3 regions of the Paenibacillus sp. Negev47 genome follow, and region 3 is predicted to be linked to each of the others. Evidence: riboswitches for the same ligand, from Rfam matches in the RefSeq annotation. Region 3 holds a riboswitch; each other region holds the start of a gene.
What was found. Region 3 has a riboswitch for S-adenosylmethionine ahead of mmuP (S-methylmethionine permease). Riboswitches for the same ligand answer to the same signal wherever they lie in the genome.
Positions count from the first base shown of each region.

Region 1: linked by a shared signal. The riboswitch ahead of AC4G47_RS04515 (methionine ABC transporter ATP-binding protein) and the one ahead of mmuP (S-methylmethionine permease) in region 3 are both predicted to bind S-adenosylmethionine.
Region 2: linked by a shared signal. The riboswitch ahead of metA (homoserine O-acetyltransferase MetA) and the one ahead of mmuP (S-methylmethionine permease) in region 3 are both predicted to bind S-adenosylmethionine.

Region 1 covers NZ_CM177754.1:965,201-973,451, reverse strand. Annotated here, with positions in the region: gene AC4G47_RS04550 (NAD(P)/FAD-dependent oxidoreductase) at 1-155, shown strand, start outside; gene AC4G47_RS04545 (YuzB family protein) at 152-406, opposite strand; gene AC4G47_RS04540 (NifU family protein) at 487-732, shown strand; gene AC4G47_RS04535 (SDR family oxidoreductase) at 869-1,648, opposite strand; gene AC4G47_RS04530 (DUF2167 domain-containing protein) at 1,823-2,821, shown strand; gene AC4G47_RS04525 (MetQ/NlpA family ABC transporter substrate-binding protein) at 2,939-3,778, opposite strand; gene AC4G47_RS04520 (methionine ABC transporter permease) at 3,854-4,513, opposite strand; gene AC4G47_RS04515 (methionine ABC transporter ATP-binding protein) at 4,515-5,549, opposite strand; SAM riboswitch class I at 5,676-5,817, opposite strand; gene AC4G47_RS04510 (Cthe_2314 family HEPN domain-containing protein) at 5,954-6,670, opposite strand; gene AC4G47_RS04505 (COX15/CtaA family protein) at 6,867-7,805, opposite strand; gene AC4G47_RS04500 (thioredoxin family protein) at 8,172-8,251, opposite strand, start outside.
Region 2 covers NZ_CM177754.1:4,781,612-4,789,862, reverse strand. Annotated here, with positions in the region: gene AC4G47_RS21450 (HRDC domain-containing protein) at 1-628, shown strand, start outside; gene corA (magnesium/cobalt transporter CorA) at 699-1,634, opposite strand; SAM riboswitch class I at 2,086-2,210, shown strand; gene metA (homoserine O-acetyltransferase MetA) at 2,452-3,369, shown strand; gene AC4G47_RS21435 (PLP-dependent transferase) at 3,394-4,581, shown strand; gene AC4G47_RS21430 (trans-sulfuration enzyme family protein) at 4,578-5,750, shown strand; gene mqnC (cyclic dehypoxanthinyl futalosine synthase) at 5,990-7,126, shown strand; gene AC4G47_RS21420 (aldo/keto reductase) at 7,362-8,251, shown strand, end outside.
Region 3 covers NZ_CM177754.1:702,865-711,115, reverse strand. Annotated here, with positions in the region: gene AC4G47_RS03225 (ABC transporter ATP-binding protein) at 1-394, shown strand, start outside; gene AC4G47_RS03220 (ABC transporter permease) at 397-2,799, shown strand; gene mmuM (homocysteine S-methyltransferase) at 2,885-3,925, opposite strand; gene mmuP (S-methylmethionine permease) at 3,903-5,315, opposite strand; SAM riboswitch class I at 5,405-5,506, opposite strand; gene AC4G47_RS03205 (Ger(x)C family spore germination protein) at 5,580-6,788, opposite strand; gene AC4G47_RS03200 (GerAB/ArcD/ProY family transporter) at 6,785-7,885, opposite strand; gene AC4G47_RS03195 (spore germination protein) at 7,916-8,251, opposite strand, start outside.

The DNA.
Region 1 (8,251 bases), 260 kb from region 3:
AGCCCAATCCACATCCACTCAAGCTTCGTGGCACGCTCGGTGCACTCGGCAAGAAGTCTGGGTTTGGGCTGATGGGCAAAACGTCCATGATGGGACGTGTACCTCGTATTTTGAAAAGTGGTGTGCTCTGGATGTCCAAGCGCCATCTCGGTTAGTCGAGATCGAGCTCGTCCCAGGCATCGGCTTCGGCAATTTTGGCCAAAATGGCGTTATATAGATCTTCCACTTTGTCCGTGATGACAACTTCGCCATTCACCAGTGCAAATGGAGTCATAGAACATTGGCCGCAGTTGGTGAGGCAGCCGTATTCAATCACATCAAAGTCTGGATTTTCTTCCAGTTGATCCATGACTTCATCTGTACCAAAATGCATATTATTGGCACAAAATTCAATAATCGGTCTCATGTAGGTTCACCTGCTTTGTTTGACCATTTTAATTTATGGCCATTTGTAATATAATATAGTAAGGAAAGGAGTTGAAAAAAATGAGCGAAAACGCACAAAGCACCATGTACGATGAGGTATCTGATGTGCTTGACAAACTTCGTCCGTTCCTGCAACGCGATGGCGGTGACGTGGAACTGGTCGACGTGGAGGACGGCATCATTAAGCTGAAACTGGTCGGTGCCTGCGGCAGTTGCCCAAGCTCCACCATTACCTTAAAAGCCGGGATTGAACGCGCCCTTCTCGAAGAAGTTGAGGGTGTACAAGAAGTCGTACAAGTATTCTAATCAATCCTTCACGAAATAAACCTCAAGAGCCTTTCGCTTCGCATGAAGCGGAGGGCTCTTTTTTTGTGTGCAGATGCAGAGAGATTCATTTCACTTTCACCCTGAACAGTTTCGACGTACATTCCTCCAACTCACCTTAAGCATCCTCGCGCTGTATGATCGGACGAATCGGATCGAGTCCTCCAGATACATCCATAATGTTGCCTGTTATAAAATCAGAATGATTCAGACACAGATACGTAATGACTCGCGCAATATCTTCACCACTGCCAGGACGCCCTCTTGGCGTCTCTACGTCGGTTATGCCTGCCATCTCATCAATCGTTTTCTCTTTGTTCGCCCCACGAATGTCACCTGGACATACCATGTTAACCGTAATTCCATACGGGGCTTCTTCAACCGCGAGTGTCTTCGTAAAAGATACCAGACCTACCTTGGCAGCCGCATACACTGCACGATGAGGCCAGGATCTCGCTTCTCCAGCATGACTGAAGCCAAAATGGATGATGCGACCCCACTGCTTGCGTCTCATCTCCGGCAACACACGTTGATCCAGCAACATGGGTCCTAACAGGTTACCCTGTACAAGCATCTGGACCTCATCTTCGGAATAGTCCGCAAATAATCGACGTTCACGAACAAATGGACCCGCGTTATTCACCAGAATATCAATGCTGCCCAGCTTGTCTTCCACCTTTTCAACCAATGAAGCAATATCTTCCACCTTGGATATATCCGCCTGGATGGCAATGCACCGCACACCCTTGGCTGTAATCTGAGCCCTTAAAGCCTCAGCTTCTGTTCTGCTGTGTACATAGTTAAGGGCAATATGACACCCCTGATCTGCCAGACTGAGGGCCGTCATTTTACCAAGACCTTTGGCACTTCCCGTTATGAGGGCAATCTTTCCCTTCACGTTCATCCCCCTCTTCAAAGAGCAGTCACTTATCCAGTATAAAAGATTTATCCTCCCCCTACAACTCGCATCTCTCTTAGGAAGTATCCACCTAAAATCCCAAATATATCTTGATTGAAATCAAACACCTATGGTACTGTCGATGATATAACTTGAAAGGATCTCTACATGAACATGAAAAACAGAAGATCGATATTATTTCTCACACTAGTAGTGGTCATTTTATTAGCATTCTCTAATGCCTTACAGGTTTCCGCGGAAAGTGAGACTGACCAAGCGCCTGATGAGTATGATTGGATTACTGGACCAGCGTCCGTCTCTCTGGACGGTAAGGCCACCCTGGAAGTTCCTGAAAGCCATTCCTATCTGGATAAGGCCAATACCCAACGCTCGATACTTAACAGTGATGGAAAGCCTAATGGGAATGAAATTGGAAGCCTAACCAGCAATAGCGAATTCGGCTCGTGGTATGTTGTGTTCGAATACGTGAAGACAGGTCATATTCATGATGACGATCAAAATCTGAGTGCTGAAGAACTGTTAAGCAGTTATATCCGTGGCACAGAAGAAGACAACAGAGAGCTCGAACCTGAATATAGAACGTACATAACAGGGTGGGAAATCGAACCGGCATACGACAAGACCAAGCATCAGTTGGTCTACTCCCTTGGTTTCAAGAATGCTTATCAGCAAGCCATGGTGAATTACAATGTAAAACTCCTGACACGTGAAGGGTATATCACAGCCATTCTGGTTACAGATACGGCCAACTTTCAACAGAGCCGCCAGGCATTCGAGGAAACGGTCCTTAATCAACTTAGCATCAATGCCGGATATACGTACGAGGAGTACAACGCTTCGACTGACAAAACATCCACCATTGGGCTTAACAGCCTACTGATGGGCGGGATTGGGTACACGGCTTCTCAAAAATTCAGTGCTCTGCTTTTGCTCCAAAAAGGGTGGGCCTTGATCCTCATTGTCGTTCTTGGTCTGATTGGGTGGATCAGATACAAAATCAAAAGCTCAAATGGAGATGAAGAAAAACTCTCTCCCACCGAGAGAACGTACCTGCAAGAAGCAGATGAACAGCAATATGCTGATCAAAATGAATTATCCTACTACCGCCAATCTGCACATCCATCTAACGTTGATAAATCTGATAAACGATAACTTCTTCTGTTGACTTTTATGTCAGCACAGACTAGGAAATACAAAAAAGCCGAGTATCTCTTTGGAGAGACACTCGGCTTTTTTCGTAAGATCTTCATATCATATTGTTTCGTAATATTATTCAGTTGCAGGTTCAACTGCACCTTGGTAACGTTCTTTGATAAATGTTTTAACTTCTTCGGAGTGCAGTGCAGCAGCCAGTTTTTGGATTGCATCTGCATCTTTATTATCCTCACGGGAAACGAGGATGTTTGCATAGGGGTTACCTTGCAGATCTTCAATAAGCAAAGCATCTTTTTCAGGGTTAAGATTGGCTTCCAATGCATAGTTAGCGTTGATAAATACCAGATCCGCTTCATCCAATTGACGAGGCATCATGGCTGCATCCAGCTCGATAATATCCAAGTTTTTTGGATTTGCTGTGATATCCTGAATCGTCGATGTAATATTTGTGTTGTCTTTCAGGGTAATGACGCCTTCCTTCGCAAGCAACAACAGTGCACGTCCACCATTGGATGGATCATTCGGAATTGCTATTTTTGCGCCATCTGCCAATTCATCCAAAGACTTAATCTTTTTGGAGTATCCACCAAAAGGTTCAACATGAACAGGAGTTACAGTAACGAGGTTGAAACCACGTTCTTTATTCTCGGTGTCCAGGTACGGCTGATGCTGGAAGAAGTTTGCATCCAACTTTTCGTCAGCCAGTTGCTGGTTGGGTTGAACATAATCATTAAACGTAACCACTTGTAAACGAATACCTTGTGCTTCCAGCTCAGGCTTGATGCTTTCCAGAATCTCTGCGTGTGGTGTAGGTGAAGCTCCCACTTTCAATTCTACTGTACGCGGAGCTCCTCCTTCATTGTCTGCGCCGCTGTCGGCGTCCTTGTTGTTTCCGCACGCGGCAAGAACCGCAATCAGCATAAGACTAAGTAGAGCAAAAGACCATTTTTTCATGTGTAAAACCCCTTCTCTAATCATTTTTTTCATGTGGCGTCCGCAAGAATGCATATCCATCATGTTATCTATGTGTTATTTCCTGGTGAAAAATGTAACCAAGCGATCTCCAGCCATCTGGAGAATTTGCACTAGAATAATCATCGACACTACGGATATGATCATAATTTCATTTTGATACCGATAATACCCATAGTTAATTGCCAGCGTTCCCAGGCCTCCACCACCAACCATACCCGCCATCGCCGTATACGAGACAAGCGTAACGATAGTGATGGTTATTCCAGCAAGCAGACCAGGAAGTGCCTCAGGCAACAGTACCCGTCTTACAATCTGTCCGGTCGATGCACCCATCGCCTGTGCTGCTTCAATGACACCACGATCCACTTCACGCATTGTTGTCTCTACCAGTCGAGCGAAGTAAGGAGCTGCTGAAATAACTAAAGGTGGGATAACACCAAGCACCCCTGTAGCTGTACCGACGAGTGAACGAGTGAATGGAATAAGAGCGACAATCAATATAATAAATGGGATCGATCGCAAAATATTAACAATCAGGGACAGTATAATGTATACCACCCGTGATTTGGTTGAAGCAGATCGGGCTGTCATGAACAGCAGCACCCCGAGTGGTAAACCAAAGATTACGGTAAACAAGCCTGATACACCCAAAATTTGCAGTGTCTCAATGGAAGCTTTACCAACCTCTTCCCAGCGAACTGTAGAAAAATCCATGTTAACGTAGCACCTCCACATCAAGTCCCTCTGCGGTTAATTCTGATATCGTCCGGTCAATCGCATGGGTATCGCCTTCGAACCGAACGGTCAGCTGCCCATAAGGAACCTGTTTGATCGTAGAGATCGTACCCTGCAGGATCGCAAAATCCACTCCCGTTTTACGTACCGTTCTGGACAAAATCGCTTCATACGTTTTGTTACCCAGAAAGGATATCTTCACAAGTTTGGAAGCAGCACCTGCCTGTAATTCCAAACCTGCACTAGCCAAAGCAGTCTCTTCAAGGGCAAGTCCAACTTCATGATCACGCATCATAAAGTCCCGCGTAATGGCATGCTGCGGCTTCAGGAATACTTCGGTTACAGGTCCCTGTTCCACTATGCCGCCTTGATGAATGACAGCCACCTTGTCACAGATATTCTGGATGACGTGCATCTCATGTGTAATCAGCACAATCGTCAGGTTGTACTTTTCATTAATGTCGAGCAATAACTTTAGAATCGAATTTGTCGTCTGCGGATCAAGTGCCGAGGTGGCCTCATCACATAGGAGTACATTCGGATCACTGGCGAGTGCTCTTGCAATCCCTACACGCTGTTTCTGTCCACCCGATAATTGAGCCGGATATTTGCTGCTATGGTGCTCCAGACCAACCAGAGCGAGCATTTCCTTCACTTTGCGATCAATTGCTTCCTTGGGCGTATTCACAAGCTTTAACGGAAAAGCTACATTATCATACACCGTTGCCGAGGATAACAGATTAAAGTGTTGAAAAATCATCCCGATCTTGCGTCTCTGTTGCTGCAATTCGGTTTTGTTCAGTTCAGTCAGGTTGATCCCGTCTACCCATACTTCACCCTCCGTAGGGCGCTCCAACAAATTAATGCAACGGATCAGTGTACTTTTTCCCGCTCCAGAATGGCCGATCACTCCGTAGATTTCACCCTTTTGGATGCTCAAATTCAGCTCGGATAGTGCCGTTGTAGATTTTGCCCCTTTGCCGTACGTTTTCGTTAAACCTTTTAATTCAATCAATCGCACTTGCCCCTTTCCAACCACCTACATGTATCTTTACCCGATCTAAAGGAAAACTCCCCTACACATACAAAAAAAGAGCCCTTTGCAGATACAAAGAGGGCTCTTTACGTGAAAGAATATACCTTCTCATCTGCCAAAATCGTGTCTTGCACCATTTTGTAGGAATTAGCACCTAACATCTATAACGAATGACACATGTGTCGTGTCGTTACAAATCGGTTGCCGGGCTTCATCGGGCCTGTCCCTCCGCCGCTCTCGATAAGAAATATGTTGTTGTAGGATTCTATAAGTTCATGTAGTTTATGCTTTATAATGTGAACGTAACTTCTAACTTCTGAATTATCAGTTATATCCGTGTAACATTCGATTGAAACTCAGTATATTCAAAGTATTCCGATTTGTCAAAGGGAATTATTTCTTTTCCATATTTTATTGATATAGCTATAAGAGGCTGTTAACGTTTCACAGACCATATCCACGCCCTTACGCATTTCCTGCACATGCTGATTCAGATCCTCCAATTTCACTTTACCTTGCAAGGTCTGATGTAACTGCCACAGATCATCGTGCATTTCGGAGTTCATGTAGTGGATTTCCATATTACGTCGTTTGCGCAGCTTGCTCATCGGCTCACGATAAGAGTCCTTGATCTGAATCAATCGCAGGGCAAGATCATGATGCTCCCTCGCAAAGTCGAACTGTCTTAACACGGTAAAATAAGAAAAATGCGCTTTTGTATTTGAAGTATTCAGCTGGAATATCTCATTCAATACGGTGCCGACTTTATCCAGAATGGCAAAGCAGCGAATGAAGCCATCTTTGTAAAAATAAACATACCGAGCATACTCAGCTTTCTCGGCTGGCGTCATATCGTCCGTAGAACCTGCAACGACCTTTTCTCGAAAATGAGCAGCAGCGAAGCAGCTTTGCTCCAGTTCATCCAGGGAAGAGATAAGCCCCTGGGTCCACACATACAGTTTCCGATAGTCGTGAGTAGGATCATGGTCCACATGCATTTGTCGCTGAAACAGCTCAAGTGTATGCGCCATGGACTCCATTGCTTCTTTCAGCAAACCTTCGTTTACACGCGGCTTTTCTCCCAGCAACGTTCGCAGCATATATAACCTCCTCTTTCCACTCTGCTGATCCATAAAGGTTCATCATATAAACATAATCATTCCGAGTAAACATGTAAACGCTGCATGCCATAGGTTGCCCTGATCCCCCTGACATCAAACAAAGTCCACCTGTCCAATGATGTACATCACTGGATGGTGGACTTTCAATATTGAGCCCAAAGACCAAGAAATGGATCTAGAAACGATTAACCGGGCGATGCAGCTTGTACACCAGGAAACTCATATACGTTAAGATCCCGAACAGTATGGCGATGTCCAGCATATGGGCAAGAGCTACGAACATGTATACTTCCGGACGACTCATCGTCACCATCATGAAAATACCGATGACCACTTGCATCAGAATCAAAACAACAGATACAACGCCAAGGGTACGCATTTCCTTGTTATCCGGATGATTACGATACGCGAAGTGACCCAGAATTGCAATAACAATCACTAAAGACGCAGCTGCTGCACGGTGAGCAAAAGCAACCGCTACCCCGCCTGAAAGCTCAGGAATAATCTGCCCGTTACAGAGCGGAAATCCGGAACAACCACCGGCAGAATCCGTGTGACTCACAAATGCGCCTGTGTATACCACGAGATACGTATAGATCGTGGAGAACCAGACCAGATTTCTGAATTTTTTACTGACCCGAGGATATTTATTCAGACGCTCCAATCCACCATCTTTTGCTTCCTGCCTTATGCCCAATGCCATCATAAGCGAACTGGCAAAGGCAATCAGCGCAAAGCCGAAATGAAGTGCCATAACTGCTGAAGATTGGGAGAAAACGACGGCAAAAGCCCCCATGATTCCTTGAACAATAACAAATATCAGGGTTAAGAAAGAAAACAATTGCAGGTCACGGCGTGACTTGCCGAACCGCAGAAAAGCAACAAACGAGGCAATGGACAACAGTCCAGCCAGTGCGCTTACAGCGCGGTGGGAATATTCAATAAGTGAAGCCACAGTATGTGCGGGAACGAGTTTTCCGTTACATAAAGGCCATTCCGTTCCGCAGCCAAGGCCCGATTCCGTTTTGGTTACGATGCCTCCACCAAATGTGGCCAGAAACATGACAAGACAGGTTAATACGGTTAACCATTTAAACAAAGTTAAGTGCTTCAATTTTTCTCACCCGCTGTTGGTTTAAGATGGCGAAGAATATTCTCCGCTTGTTTCGGTACTTTGACACTTATTTCACAACTAAATTCATTATACCGGATAAAATGTTCATTGACGTCGCGCTTTGTGACAAAATGTTAACGTCTGGTGAAATAATGACCCGTAGGTCATCGAAAGATATGTATAGAAACGTTTCTTATGTAGAACGTGTCGAACACACAAACGCCATTTCCCTATTTCAAGAGAAATGGCGTTCTTTTTAGTATACCCTTTTACAACTTGAACAATCTCCGGAAATAACAGCGATCGGAAGGTTATTCTGTCATCGGAGTGTCTGTGTAAATATTCATTTATCGAACTTATATAATATTATTTATGGATCGTGTTGTACACCTCAACTGCGCGATCCAGGAACTGCTCAATCTCTTCTCTCGACTTGCGCAGCTTGT
Region 2 (8,251 bases), 2.7 Mb from region 3:
GAAGGCACCCTATTTTATTGCAACGAACCGTCTGCTGCGTTTGATCAGTGCCTTTGTTCCGCAATCGATGGATGAACTCATGCAACTGCCTGGCGTAGGGGAGAGCAAAGCGACCGAGTATGGTACGGAGTGGATGGAGATTACGAATGGATTGGAGCGTTCAACAACGTTCCCGCTGGATTGGGTATACACAGCTCTGAAGGAAGAAGAATATGAAAGCTGGTTATACAAGCAGAGAGAGCAGAAGTACAAGCAGGAACTCGACAAGTTCACCACGCGTAAGCAGGTGCTTGAGGGCATGAAGGACGGGCATACGTTAGAAGAGATTGTTAATCGATCCGGATTATCTCGACGCGAATTGATTGAGCTGTTGGAGACACTGGATCTCGAAGGTTATGACACCGATTGTCTTCTGGATGTGGAGCTAGCAGTTATGCCAGAGAACGAACAAGAGGCCGTATGGAGTGCGTATGAGGAGCTGGGAGATACGTTCTTGAAGCCGGTATTACATAAGGTGTATGGAGGAGAGAAGCCCGACGGAGGAAGTCTGGAGCAGGTCTATGAAAGACTGCGCATGATTCGAATCCGCTTTCGTCGGCACGCAGAGACAGAGCAGCATGTTGGTTAATGATCGGAAATGAAAAAAGACGAGGCGTTTCTCCCGGAGGAGCGCTTCGTCTTCGTTATTTCATACGAGTTCATACCCAGTCTTTTTTGCGGAAAATAAAGAACATGCTCAGGCCCAGCGTTACCATCAGGCCAATCACAACAAAATAGCTGTATTTCCAGTTAAGTTCTGGCATATTCGTAAAGTTCATACCGTATATACCGGTAATGACCGTCAGCGGCATGAAGACCGTAGTAATGGCGGTAAACACACGCATGATCTCATTCGCCCGGTTCGCAATACTGGATTGATAGGCTTCTCGCAAGTTACCCATCAGGTCGCGGTATGTTTCAAAGGTTTCAGATATTTTTACGGCATTCTCATAGATGTCACTGAAATATTTTTGAAGTTGATCATCAATGAGACGCAGATCTTTTTTGTTAAGGGTGTTAATGACCTCTTTCTGAGGTCCGAGCACTTTTTTCAGCCACAGAATCTCACTGCGTAGCCCGATGATTTCATTCAGATGAGACTTTTTGGTGTGCATCAGAATATCTTCCTCAAGCTTCTCGATCCGAGCTTCAATTCGGTCACCTACGGTGAAATAATTATCAACAATCAAGTCAACCAGCAGGTACAGCAGACGATCGGGTGTACTGATTTCCTGTTCCCACAGGATGGGTTTTAATGTGCGCAATTCGCTGACCTTCTGTTTCGTAACACTTATAATGAAATGTCTGCCGAGGAACAGGTTGACCGCACGTAGAAATATCTCTTCATCATCAAAACGAATGCTATTAATCACAATAAAATAATGGTTCTCATATATCTCAATTTTCGGACGTTGTTCTTCGTCACTGAGACAGTCTTCCACAGCCAGATCATGCATTAAGAAGAGCGGTTGAAGTACCGCCAAATCGTCTACATCCGCATCAATCCAGTAAAATCCTTCCGCTGGTGGAGTCAGCGCCTGCTGAATGTCGTCCACCGGAATAAATACACCGTTGTTAACCAACCGGATTTTCATCGTTAATCTACTCCTTCTGCACCCGCCAACCTGGCGGATATTATCATTATGGGCGCAAAAAGAACAAATCAGCCGGTCGGCAGCGGAGCCTGGAGATCAGGGCTGCGTTCACTTTATAATCAAACGGAAGTTACGTCCCGCTGCCGGCATGCTGATGTCAATTCTCTATGCAGTTTGTCGGAATTCGGCTGCCAGTCAGGCCTCGGGTCGCCATCCATTTAATATGTCACCTCTCACATAAGGGTTTATAACACCTTGTTTAGTATACCGCTGGTACAAGGTGCTTTCAAGCGCAAAAATGTGTCTATTTCGCGCTCTGAGGCAGTGTATGACAACGAATGATGAACGGTTCCGATCTGGAAAGCAGACATTGAACTGCAACTTGACGTGAGGGCATTAATGTAATAAAGTAGACGGTGAACCATATTAAATTACAATCAAATACAGCGAAATCTTATCAAGAGTAGGTGGAGGGACTGGCCCGATGAAACCCGGCAACCGGCGGTATACCGCACGGTGCTAATTCTTGCAGCGACCAAGTGCCCAAGTGGCACTGTTGTAACTGAGAGATGAGAGAGGCGCATATCTATTTACATATGACCTTTCTCGAAATCCGAGGAAGGTCTTTGTCGTATGCCCCGACTTCTCAGCAGTGATTTTCGCTAAGGAACTTGAGGTTGTCTGTAACTTTCTTTGGATGGACTTGTAATCCAACATATGTAGACAAACTCATGGCAGCCTATAACTGCATTGATGTGGACACATCAAGCCAGCGGTAGCTGCATCTATCAATGCACAAGGAGGAGTTAGACTTACCATGCCAATCAAAATACCTGATACTCTGCCAGCAAAAGAAGTACTTGAAGGAGAGAATATCTTCGTCATGGATGAAACTTCTGCATACCAGCAGGATATTCGTCCACTCCGTATCGCTATATTAAACCTGATGCCCACAAAGGAAACGACGGAAACACAATTGCTTCGTCTGGTAGGAAATACGCCCATTCAGGTGGATGTCGTTCTGGTACATCCCAAATCCCATACCTCGAAGAATACGTCTCAGGAATATTTGGATTTGTTCTATAAAACGTTCGATGAGATTGAGCACCGCCGCTTTGATGGAATGATTATCACGGGTGCTCCTGTGGAGCAGATGGATTTCGAAGACGTGAACTATTGGAATGAAATCCAGGAGATTTTCGAATGGACCAAAACCAATGTGACATCAACCCTGCACATATGCTGGGCCTCCCAAGCTGGTTTATACCACCATTTTGACGTACCCAAGGTTGCACTTGATGAAAAGTGTTTTGGCGTTTTCCCGCACACCATCAACAAACCCCATGTTCCGTTGCTGCGTGGATTCGATGAAGTATTCAATGTTCCGCATTCCCGTCATACGGAAGTGCGACGTGAAGATATTGAAAAGAACGAGAAGTTAGAGATCTTGGCTGAATCCGAGGAAGCGGGTATCTTCCTGGTTGCTACCAAAGATGGCAAACAGATTTTTGCCACAGGGCATGCCGAGTATGATCCCTTCTCATTAAAGTGGGAGTATGACCGGGATGTAGCGAAAGGGTTGGATATCGCGCTTCCTAGGCATTATTATCCGAATGACGATCCTTCCCGTGTGCCACCAGCTACCTGGCGCGCTCATGCCAACTTATTATTCTCTAATTGGCTTAATTACTATGTGTATCAGGAAACACCTTACGATATTGGCCCGCAAATCTAATCGAGACCACAGGAGGATACAGCAATGGAAGACAACAACAAGTTGAAAATCGAAAGCCGCTTAGCACAAATTGGGTCCATCAATGAACCGGTAACAGGCGCCATTAACTTTCCGATCTATCAATCCACTGCGTTTCGCCACCCGAAGCTTGGACAAAGCACGGGATTTGATTATATTCGTACAACCAATCCAACCCGCAAAGTGTTGGAAGAAGCAGCTGCAGCGCTGGAATCCGGTGACGCAGGATTTGCCTGTAGCTCAGGCATGGCCGCGCTGCAAACCATCTTTGCCATGTTTGGTCAGGGAGATCATCTGATTGTATCGCTGGATCTGTATGGCGGAACCTATCGTCTGCTTGAACGCATCTTGTCCCGTTTTGGCGTAACCGCAAGTTATGTGGACACGAATGATCTTGCAGCACTGGAGAATGTTCGTCAGCCGAATACCAAAGCTGTATTCATTGAGACACCAACGAATCCGCTGATGATGATTACAGATGTAGAAGCCGTCGCTTCCTGGGCGAAAAGTTACAACCTGTTGACCATTGTTGACAACACGTTGCTCACTCCATTTTTCCAACGTCCGATTGAACTGGGTGCCGATATCATCATTCATAGTGCTACCAAATATCTGGGCGGACACAATGATGTACTGGCCGGATTAATCATAACCAAGGGTGAGGCATTATCCGCGGAAATGGCTTTCCTGCATAATTCCATTGGAGCTGTATTGTCTCCAAGTGACTCTTATCAGTTGATGAAAGGCATGAAAACGCTAGCTCTTCGCATGGAGCGTCATCAGCACAATGCACTTACCATTTCCAAATACTTGCTTGAGCATCCAGCGGTGGTTGAAGTGTATCATCCAGGCCTGTCAGATCATCCGGGTTATGAAATACAGAACAAACAATCCACCGGTAACACAGGTATCTTCTCTTTCAAAGTGAAGGATGCTCGTTATGTTGAACCTTTGCTGCGTCATATCAAACTTATTGCCTTTGCCGAAAGTCTCGGCGGAGTGGAATCACTCATGACCTACCCGGCAGTACAAACTCATGCGGATATACCGCTTGAAATTCGTGACGCCGTAGGTGTGGATGACCGACTGCTCCGGTTCTCCGTAGGTATTGAACATTCGGATGATCTGATTGCAGATCTCGGCAATGCGCTGACAGCTGCACAACAGGAAGTTGAAGGAGGCGTGCACTCATGAGTGAGTCCAACAACAAGCCGAATTCCGAGTTGAAATTTGATACGAAGTTGCTCCATTTCGGCGACGAGATCGACAAAACGACTGGGGCCTCCAGTGTGCCGATCTATCAAGCATCCACATTCCATCATTTTGATATTTTCAATCCGCCTCAACATGATTACAGTCGCTCGGGTAATCCGACACGTCAGGCATTGGAAGATTACATCACACTGCTGGAAGGTGGAGCACGAGGATTCGCCTATTCATCCGGAATGGCTGCGATCTCCAGCGTGTTCATGATGTTCTCGGCAGGGGATCACATGATTGTAACGGAAGACGTATATGGAGGTACGTATCGTTTGCTTACTTCCATATTGAGTCGTATGCAGATCGAGACGACCTTTGTAGATATGACCAATATAGATGAAGTAAAAGCGGCGCTCAAACCGAACACCAAGGCAGTTTATATGGAAACACCGTCTAACCCGACCCTGCGAATTACGGATATCGCTGCCGTAACTGACTGGTCGAAGGAACATGACCTGATTACGATTCTGGATAACACCTTTATGACACCGTACTATCAGCGTCCAATTGAGCTTGGTGTGGATATCGTCGTACATAGTGCTACCAAGTTTCTCGGGGGTCACAGTGATGTGTTGGCAGGGTTAGCCGTTGCTCGCACGGAATCACTTGGCGTACAGCTGAAACAGTTACAAAATGGACTCGGAACGGTACTCGGGGCACAAGAATCATGGCTTCTGATGCGCGGGATGAAAACCTTGGGGGCTCGCATGGCTCACAGTGAACAGAGCACAGCCAAACTGGCCGCATGGCTTAATGAGCGTAGTGATATTGCCGCTGTCTTTTATCCGGGGTTGCAGGATCATCCGGGCCGCGAGGCACATGAGCGCCAGTCAACAGGTTATGGAGCTGTCGTTTCGTTTGACGTCGGTTCAGGGGATCGAGCAAAAGCAGTTCTTAACCAGGTGAAGTTACCCATTGTGGCTGTAAGCTTGGGAGCTGTAGAGAGCATCCTGTCTTACCCAGCGATGATGTCTCATGCGGCAATGCCGGCTGAGGTTCGCCGTGACCGTGGCATTACAGATGGATTACTTCGTTTCTCGGTAGGTCTGGAAGACATCGATGATCTGATTGCCGATTTGGAACAAGCACTTCAGGAATCTTAGAAAAGTGGTACCGAAATACGTCTATGTATATCATTTAATATCAAATTAATTGGATTTCATATGTAAAAATTTTTATTTATTTTTAAAGCACCTGTTCATAAGGTGCTTTTTTTCACATGTAACCTGTGTTACGATATGTGGAGTACAGAAATACGATGTTGCCACCAGAACTTGCTTCTCTTGAACAAGTTGGGACGGATCGTTATATAATTTCTCTTCATGAGGGAGGCTTTTTTACGATGAGTACGGTAGACCGTATCTTAGATAAAGCCCTTCGGGGCGAACGTTTAGACTTGGAAGACACGATTCAGCTATTCGAATCGAATGAAGTGGACAAAATCGGGGCAGCTGCTAATGTCATTATGAAACGCATGCACCCTGAACCATACAGAACATTTGTAATAGGGCGTAACGTCAACTACACGAACGTGTGTGATGTGTACTGCCGTTTTTGTGCTTTTTACCGCAGACCTGGTTCGGAGGAAGGATATGTACTTCCAGACGAAGTCATTTTCCAGAAAATTCAGGAAACAGAAGATGTGAATGGTACCGAGATTCTGATGCAAGGCGGAACGAATCCGAATTTGCCTTTCAGCTATTACACAGACCTGTTGAAAGCCATCAAGGAGCGTTTCCCGAACATCACGATGCACTCTTTCTCACCAGCTGAGATTATGAAAATGGTTGAAGTATCCGATGGGCTTACATTGGAAGAGGTTGTTCGTGCTATACATGAAGCTGGACTGGATTCCTTGCCTGGCGGCGGTGCTGAAATTCTGGATGACCGCACACGTCGGAAGATCAGCCGTTTGAAAGGTTCATGGCGGGATTGGATGGACGTTATGCAAACGGCACACCGAATCGGTATGAACACCACCGCAACGATGGTTATCGGACTTGGTGAATCGATGGAAGAGCGTGCACTGCACTTGCTCCGTGTACGTGAAGCACAGGATGAATGTATTGCGAACAAGTATGATTCCGAAGGTTTCCTGGCGTTCATTCCGTGGACTTTCCAACCGGATAATACCAATCTCAAGCTGGAGCGTCAGACGCCGGAAGAGTACTTGAAGACTGTAGCCATCAGCCGACTGGTGCTGGATAATATCAAGAACATTCAATCCTCTTGGGTAACAATGGGTCCTGAGATCGGTAAGAAGTCGCTTGAATTTGGCTGTAATGACTTCGGTAGCACGATGATCGAAGAGAACGTTGTATCTGCTGCAGGTGCAACGTACAAAGTTAACATTGAATCCATCCTTCGGTTGATTCGGGAGTCCGGTTATATTCCGGCACAACGTAACACCCGATATGACATCGTGCGCATGTTCGACGAAGAGAATTCCGTGCATGAAGATTTCGTAATGCAGAACTAATCCTAAATAATTCAATACTATTCCCATAAATTCTGATCATTCGATGAGTATTTATGAAGCAAGCCCGCTGACTGCTCTGTTTGGAGAGACGGCGGGTTTTTTGATTTCTTTCCGCGGATCGAGGTCATCAAACAGTACATGTTACGCAATTGCCGATATTTTATGTTGAAATTGAACTGTTACAATGAGAAGGAACTTGTGTAGTCAGACATGCTGGAAAGGGGCAAGCCAACCGATGAAGAGAAGAATTCTTGGAAAGACAGAACTGGACGTACCTGTATTGAGCTTTGGAGCATCCTCACTCGGTTCTGTATTTCGTGATATAGATCGGGATGAAGGTATTCGTACCGTACATGCTGCCGTTGATGCGGGGATGAATTACATAGACGTTTCGCCGTACTATGGACTGACGAAGGCAGAGACGGTGTTGGGGGAGGCCATTCGCAGTTTGCCGCGCAGTTCTTATATTTTATCCACCAAAGCCGGACGGTATGGAGAAAATGAATTTGATTTTTCACGTCGGCGGATTCTGAATAGTGTGCAAGAGAGCCTGGATCGACTGCATACGGACTATATTGATATTTTGTTCCTGCATGATATTGAGTTTGTACCAGCAGAGATCATTGTTGAAGAGGCCTTTCCAACGTTACTGCGTCTAAAAGAGCAGGGAGTTATTCGTCATGCGGGGATTTGCGGATTGCCTTTGCCGTTGTTTGAGGAGGTTCTGCCACAGATCGATGCGGATGCCATCATCTCGTACTGCCATTACGCATTGAATGATACCTCATTGTTATCGTTGCTGCCGCTGTTGGAAAAGAGAGAAATTGGCCTCGTCAATGCTTCGCCTCTCTCTATGGGCTTGTTAAGTACCCGTGGTGCTCCTGCCTGGCATCCGGCAGATGAACGGGTGAAACAGCTCTGTCTGAAGGCTGCCCGCTTCTGTGCAGAACAAGGCAGTGACATTGCCAAGATGGCCGTGCAATTCTCGACGGCAAATGAACGAATTCCAACAACGCTGGTTAGCAGTGCCAACCAGCGCAATATCGTCAATAACGCAACGTGGATAGAAGAATCGATAGATCAAAATCTGCTGGATGAAGTGCTACATATTCTGGCTCCATTGCA
Region 3 (8,251 bases):
CATCCAATCCAGGGCTGCCCATCTGATGAATGCCATGGATATCGAAGGACAGAGCAACCGCCTCCCCTCCCAAACTTCTGGAGGACAGCAACAACGAGCTGCCATTGCACGAGCTTTGATTAATTCGCCGGATATCATCTTTGCCGATGAACCGACCGGAAGCCTGAATGTGGAACACGGCACAGCCGTTCTGGATATCCTTACAGACCTCCACCGGAAAGGGCAGTCCGTTGTGATGGTGACGCATGATATCAAGGCTGCCTGCCGGGCAGATCGCCTGATCTATATTCAGGACGGCAAGATTGGCGGAATCCTTGAGTTCAACACCTATGATGAACATCAAATTCAGGATCGTGAAGCGATCATCTTCGCTTTGGTTACGGGGAAGGAATAACGATGGTGGTCATGTTTAAACTTAGCTTGTCGTATCTGAGCAGGAATAAAACACAAAATGCATTGATTGCACTGCTCCTGCTACTCTCGACACTTCTTGTATCCACAGCTATCGTCATTCTGGCCAACACGGGCAATCAGTTTCATGAAATGCATACCCGCACCCATGGGTCTCATCAAATTCTGACGTTTGAGAAAGGGCTGAATGACCCGGAGACTGTGCACGATTGGTGGGCTTCCCAGGATGACGTTCAGGTGTCCCCGTTACTATCGTATCGTTCATTGTCAGGCATCATCTTGAATGAAACTCACATCCCTAACATCTACCTGTACATGTTTAATACGCCTCCGCCGCCATGGGGTGTGGATGAACTTATTTTTTCAAGTGGAATACCCAGCGCGACTCCCGAGCCGGGCTCCGTCTGGATTCCAACGTCCATGGCAAATGCCTATCATATTTCGGTAGGTGATACCATTGGCTTCAAAACCGGCTCAAGCACACTCGAATTGAATGTGTCGGGCATTATCATCGACGTACCGTACGGAGCGCCCTTCTCCAATACTGCACGGGTCTGGATGAATCCTGCTGATTATCAACGTGATTTGGCCGCACTCGCTGGCAACGAGAATCACATGATCGGCATCCATTTCAACGATTACAGTATGAATTCATTGTATTGGGAACGGTACAATCGCGAGACAGGTACTCCGTTTCTGGAATCCAAAATGGAGTTCGAAGCGATTTCCTCTTTCTATCTGATTATTAACCAGGTTATTGGCTTCATTATGATCTTCATGGGTGTTGTCATGCTCTCCATCGCCTTAATGACTATCGGGTTTACAATTTCGGATGCCATCTTGGCCAATTACAGAACGATAGGTATTCTCAAGTCACTTGGGCTAACTTCCCGGAGAACGATAGGCACCTATGTCATTCAATATGCGATGTTATCTATCGCTGCCATTATCCCTGGAATTGCACTTAGCGTATGGATCTCCAAGTGGATCATTAATATATCCGTGTCCTCTCTTCGAGTGGATCATCAGAACATTCCAGTCCAAGGATTGGACGCTGCCATAATGGCTGGTGTGCTTTTATTTGCTATAGTGATTCTGTTCGTTGTGTTATATGCCAAAAAGGCAGGCAGCATACAGCCTGTGCAGGCCATTCGTTATGGTATGTCGGAGACAGATAATAGCCGTATGGCGGGCAAAATGAATTCGCCCTGGGCGCAATGGATCGGGTTCACACGACTGCCTGTGACTATGGCCCTTGGACTTCAACATTTGTTCAAAAACACCAAAAGTTCTTTTCTAACCCTCCTGCTGACCACGATGGCATCCTCTGTATTGGTTCTAGGGTATGTTCTGCTGACAAGCATAACCGGAATCTATCAAACTGCAGCTCATTGGGGGTATGACAATGCCAACATCGCAGCAGTCGTGGTGAACAAAAGCACCTTCCCCAAGGCTGAGCTGGAGCACGTGTTAGAACAGGATTTAAGGATCAGCAATGTGGGCTGGCAAGGGAACATCACGGGTGTCATTAGCCCGGAGTCTTCAGCCACCGTACAGAGCCAATCCATCAGTCTTAATTTGAGTGTACTAGACGGAAGTTATCAGGAACTTGGGTTCGAAACACTCAAAGGGGATAACCCGCGCCATGCGAATGAAATAGCCATTGGTGTGAGTATATCCCGAACATCAAACAAGGATCTTGGTGATCTCATCGACATCTATATTGAAGGAGAAAAGCGGACATTCCTCATCACAGGAATCTATCAGGCGATCGCCAACATGTCTGTTTCAGGTCGAATCACGATCGATGCCATGAGAAGTGTGAACCCGTCTTATGGCGAATCCGATGCCGTCTTCATTAATGTGAACGATCTGTCGCAAGCGGAACCACTGGCTCGGGAATTGAACGAACAATTTAAAGATTTTGCTTCGGTAGTCACCCAGAAGACATTGCTTGATTCAGTCTATGCAGAAGCTGCTAATATCCTGATCTATCCGATGAGCCTGATTGGGTTGCTGTTCATCGCTGTGACGTTCATCATTATTTTCAGTACCTGTCGGATCAATATCCGCAAAGAGAGCAGAAACTACGGGATATACAAATCACTGGGAATGACATCCCGCCAAATCCGATTCTCGGTCACGATGGGAATGATCATGCTGTCCTCCATGGGAGCGATACTGGGTATGCTCGTCGGCGTATATCTACTGCCTCTTCTGCTCGAACTGGTCCTTTCCGGTTACGGTATCGTAGAACTTCCACTGATACTGAATTGGGGTGGAATGATACTGTTCGCCTGTCTAAGTATCATTGCAGCGAGTCTAGGTTCATGGTTCTCTTCACGAATTATTCGTGAAGCATCGCCACGTATGTTGGTTATCGAATAAGGTTGTCAGGATTCTATAACGCAATAAACAGCCCTTCCATGCCTTTATACAAGGCGGAAGGGCTGTTTATGATACATGTGATCTGCTATCGCCACTTCTTGGCAAGTTCACCAATCTGATGTGGCGTAGTGCGGCAACAGCCGCCAATAATTTGCGCGCCCGCAGCGACCCACTGCTCCGAAGCATCGCTCATGCTGCCACATGTTCCCTGCCCGCTCCACGTTTTCGTCACAGCATCATATGTCTCACCCGAGTTCGGGTAGACAATGACAGGTTTGTCGCTGGCACGGCTCAGAATACCTACGGCTTCCGTCACCACTTCCATAGGAGCACAGTTCAGGCCAATCGCAGCAATCTGTGGCTCGGAACCAAATAATCGTGCGCATGTCTCAATCGGCGTACCTTCGCTGATTGCTGTTCCATCTTTTAAGGAGAAAGACAGCCAGGCATATGCATGTGGGAACTCCTTCAGCAAATTAACCAGCACCTGTGCTTCCTGCAAGGATGGAATGGTCTCCAATGCCAGAATATCAGCACCCGCTTCAAGCAACGCCGCTATACGCGGACGATGGAATTCAGCCAAGGTCTCATCTGTGACGCCGTAATGACCAATGTACTCCGATCCATCAGCAAGGTATGCACCGTAGGGTCCAACGGATGCGGCAACGAGCGGTCGCGGCCGAACCAGGGCACATTTCTCTGGGACAACAGGCGTTTGTTGTTGCGTATCCAACAAGGAAGAATTGCCCTCCGGTTTAACTTCCGTGTTCTCAACTATACTGTCCTGCACTTCTGCCCATACGTCATCTCTCGCCTGTGCAGCCAGCTCTACCGTCTTGCGGATCAGGTCCAACGCTGCCTGCTCTCCGATTCCTCTCTTGCTGAAGCCATCCACCGTCGCCTGATAACTGGATGTAATCGCGCAGTCGGCTCCTGCTCGAAAATAATCCGCATGAACCTGAACGATAACATCCGGATTCTCAATTAATACACGAGCAGACCAGAGCGGATCGTCCAGATCACATCCATGCTGTTCAAGTTCGGTCGCCAGCGCTCCGTCCAGAATCATGACCGGATGTTCACGCAGGATCTCTTCTATGGGGTTATTCTGTTGTACTAGCGTCATGTACTTGTCCTCTTTTCTTATTTACACGTTCTGTCAGATAATAAGCTGCGTAACACACTGCGATAAATGGAATCCCACAATACAGCGCAATCCGCTGTGTCGGGTCAAAGGCAATACCTATGCATGAAGCCAGGCATAATATAAATGAAATAATCGGTACCGCCGGGTATAGCGGTGTGCGGTACACCAGATCTTTGACCGCATGGCCTTCCCGGATATATTGTCTGCGGAACATGTATTGGGAAGCGCTGATGCTCATCCATACCGCAACAACAGCCAGACCCGAAATAGAAACCAGTGTAATATACACGGTACCTGGCGCAATGATGCTGGACAGCAAGGCCAGCGCACCACCAACCATACTGATCAGGAGTGCATTCAATGGCACACCGTGTTTGGTCAATTTGGCAAACCATGGAGAGATCGTTCGTTTATCAGCCAGAGACCAGAGCATCCGTGACGAAGCATACAGGCCTGAATTGGCTGCAGAGAGAATCGCCGTCAGAATAACAAAGTTCATAATGTCTGCTGCATACGGCACACCCACTCGTTCCATTACTGCTACAAATGGACTTTGCAGTACACTGGCATCCGACATAGGTAGCAAGGCAGACAAGATAACAATCGTTCCGATGAAGAAAATAACCAAACGCCAGAGCGTCGTATGAATGGCTTTGGGTATCGTCTTCTCCGGGTTCTCCGTCTCCCCGGCAGCAATGCCGATTAACTCGGTGCCCGAGAATGCAAAGTTTACAGCAAGCATGGTCATCAATATCGCTGTAGCCCCATGGGGGAACCACCCGGATGCGGTAATATTCGATAGAAACGGCGCTGGTTCAGCATCCGCCATCGGAATGAACCCGAACATGGCTGCGCCACCGATAATTATAAAGACTACGATCGTCACTACTTTCACAGATGAGAACCAGAACTCGGATTCTGCGAATAATTTTACCGTTAATGCATTGAACAGAAAAATCATCAACGCAAAAATGGCACTCCATATCCATACGTTGACCGATGGGAACCAGCGCTGCATCAGCAGTCCGGCGGCTGTGAATTCGGAACCCAGCGCAACGGTCCAGGTTAACCAGTACAACCAGGCCACCGTGTAGCCCGTTGCTGGTCCGATATATTTGGCAGCATAGCTATGAAATGCTCCCGTCTCTGGCATGTGAACAGAGAGTTCACCAAGACAGAGCATAACCAGATATACGACGATCGCCCCGATCAGATAGGACAGAATGGTTCCCAGGGGTCCCGCCTGTTGAATCGTGTAACCCGAGCTTAGGAATAATCCTGTTCCAATCACTCCACCGAGAGAGAGCATGATCACATGCCGTGCCTGCATTTTCCGCTGAAAATGTCCTTTGTCGTTGTTGTTCTCCATACCTGTTGCTCCCTACTTCTTCATCCAGAAAAACAAAAAAGACCCACTCTTCCTAAAGAGTGCGCCGTTACTGACAAATAAAAACAAACGTCCTATCTATCAGGCTTTCACCCGCTGGAATTAGCACAGTATCCTTCAGATCTGTTGCTGAGGCTTCTAAGGGCCAGTCCCTCCACCTCTCTGGATAAGAAAATGATTTTTTATAAATATAGCGATCTATCATGAATGTGTCAACATTTTAATACTAACTTGCTAACTGGCACGCTATTCGGTGGAAGATCCGAGATTGGTGATAGTGGTCTTCACATCGTACGTAATTGGTACGGTACTAAAAATGTTATCCCAATCATCTTTGACTTTCTTCCACGTTTTGGGTTCTTTAATACGCAAGCTGTCCCGAAAATCCGCAACATCAACTTTGTAGGTATGCTGAAGTTTGTATAACACCTGACGAATCTGTTGTTCCGCCAGTTCAGAAAATTCTTTTTCCAGTTCCCTGCGATAAGCCCCTTTTTCCTCTCTTTCGGGAGCACGCCAATCCTCCATTAACCAGCCTTCGGATTCGGTCTTTACATGGAATGAAATATCATTGCCAATAACCTTGGGAATTACTTTTGTTTTCTTCTTTTTCATTTCATATACAACAGTGAATCCCTCTTTGTTGTAAGTCTTCAAGACGCCTCCTTTTTCTTTAGGCTTGATCCACGATAAACCTTCCAGATCCGTTTGACTTAGTTCTCCAATAAACTTAGTTGTTTTCCCATCGAATATGCTGCCACCTGAGAACTTGCCCTCTCCATTAGAGTACAGTACATTCTGGAGCAAGAAACTGGAACCAGATTGCATTTGGGCATCTAATTTGGAGAGCAAAACGGGGTCCAGTATTTTGTTGGACAAGTACGAATTACCAGTAATACCTGTTAGATAAAATGCCGGAATCCGGGAGGGATCATCTGAAGTCAGGACATCCACGGCACGATGATGACTTATCAGTACCAGACAATTTGGACGAATATCGTTATCCCGAAGTACAAAATCCAGCAGCTGGTCCAGACCATACTTTTTGGCAATATCCTTGGAGATGACGATGACCTTTAGATGATGTCCGATAAGTGGACGATCTCGCCTTAGTGCAAACTGACGAAAGATTTGCAGCAAGGAATCTCCGGTAAGCTGTTCATTAGAATAGGAAGTCTTTCCAGAAGCAGGTGAACCGGATTGTCCGCTCTGTTTACTGTTGGAACTGCCAGTGCCAGGCGCAATCTGCACCGTAGCCGTTAAATAATTATTCTTTGGATACGTTCCTCCCTGAGCAGCGATGTCCTTCTCAAATTCTGTTTCTTTAGCGATATCGATCCCGAGACCAACATAGACACTTAGTTCCTCGATCTCCCTACTACTCCAGCATCCGGATATTACCAGAAGGACGGACAAAGCAAAGGCTACACGTAAAAGCATAAAAAAACGAATCATGCATGTTTGCCTCCTTTTTTGCGAATAAGACTTATTATCAGGAGTAACAGAGGTACAGTGGCAAATAGAAGCACGGATAGATTGCCCAACATATCACCCAGTGCAAAGGTTTCATCCACGGTTTTCGGCATTAATGCCGTTAGATATATTACTGGCAGAAAGGCGTACATAATAACCTTGATCTTCTTCGTACGAAATAAATCCCGAATGCCCACCGAAGCGCAATAGTGTGTGATCGTGAAACTCGAGAAGATCTGCATAATCCAGATGACCAATAAGAGGGATTCGAACCGTTCAAAGATCAAACCTTGAATCTCGAAGCTTCTTACGAGATCCAGCGTGGGCCAAGTACGTGTTTTGATTCCGTCAAGTGACAGACTGCCTACAACCATCACAACGGTAATCAGATAAATCAGAGTCGATATGATGATGCCCCAGGTCATGGCTACATTGCTTTTCTTCGGATTTCTCATATAAGCAGTCATGACAAACATGACTTCGTACCCCGTGTAAGACAGCAGCGAAGGTTTCAACCCTTTGAGGACTGGCATGATACCCTCTCCGAGTACGGGTCTCAGATTGCCGATCTCAAATAACTGATTACTAAGCAAGATTTCAATCACAAATATAATCAGTGTAATCGGCAAAATGATCTCAAATACGCGCACAATGACAGCAAGTCCGCCAGAGATCAAATAGATGCCAATCCACATAAACACCATCACGATAGCCCATTTTGGTGTGCGCTCGAGCAAGTACATTCCTGTCACATCAGCCATGACCCTGATTTCGAATGCGGCAATCACCATAAAATACATAATCATGGCGAATCCCAATATGTAAGCAATCCAGCTCCCCGTAATTTCACGAGTGAACTGGAATACTGTTTTCTCCGGAAATCTGCGACACAGGGTAACCAGAATAATTCCGACACCCATAATAATCAGTCCAGACAGAATAATTGACATCCAGACATCTGGGGTTCCGACAGCTTTGCTCGTTGTTCGAGGAAGCGTTAATATCCCAGCGCCAAGCATGTAATTGACAATAACCACAACAGCTTGCCTAGTACTAATCTTTCCTTCGGAGCTATTCACTTTATTTCACCCCAACCACTTTAATTTATTTCATTTTTTTCGGTCTTGATCTATCAGATTGGACATCTCGGGACGCTTCCTCATCATATTTAGGGGAGCACGGATAATGAAATCCTTCCATTCCCCAAATTGATAAGGAACGGCCGGTGCAAGATAAGGCACGCCAAAGCTCGAGAGTCTCGCCAGATGGGTACATATGAGGAGAAAGAACATAACCACGCCAAACAATCCGAGCACAGCCGCACTAAACATGGCAGCAAATCGCAGAATTCGCAGTGTTATGCCTGCACTATAGACGGGTATTGTAAAGGAGGATATGGCGGTAACCGCAACAACGATGACCAGGAACTGGCTTATAATTCCTGC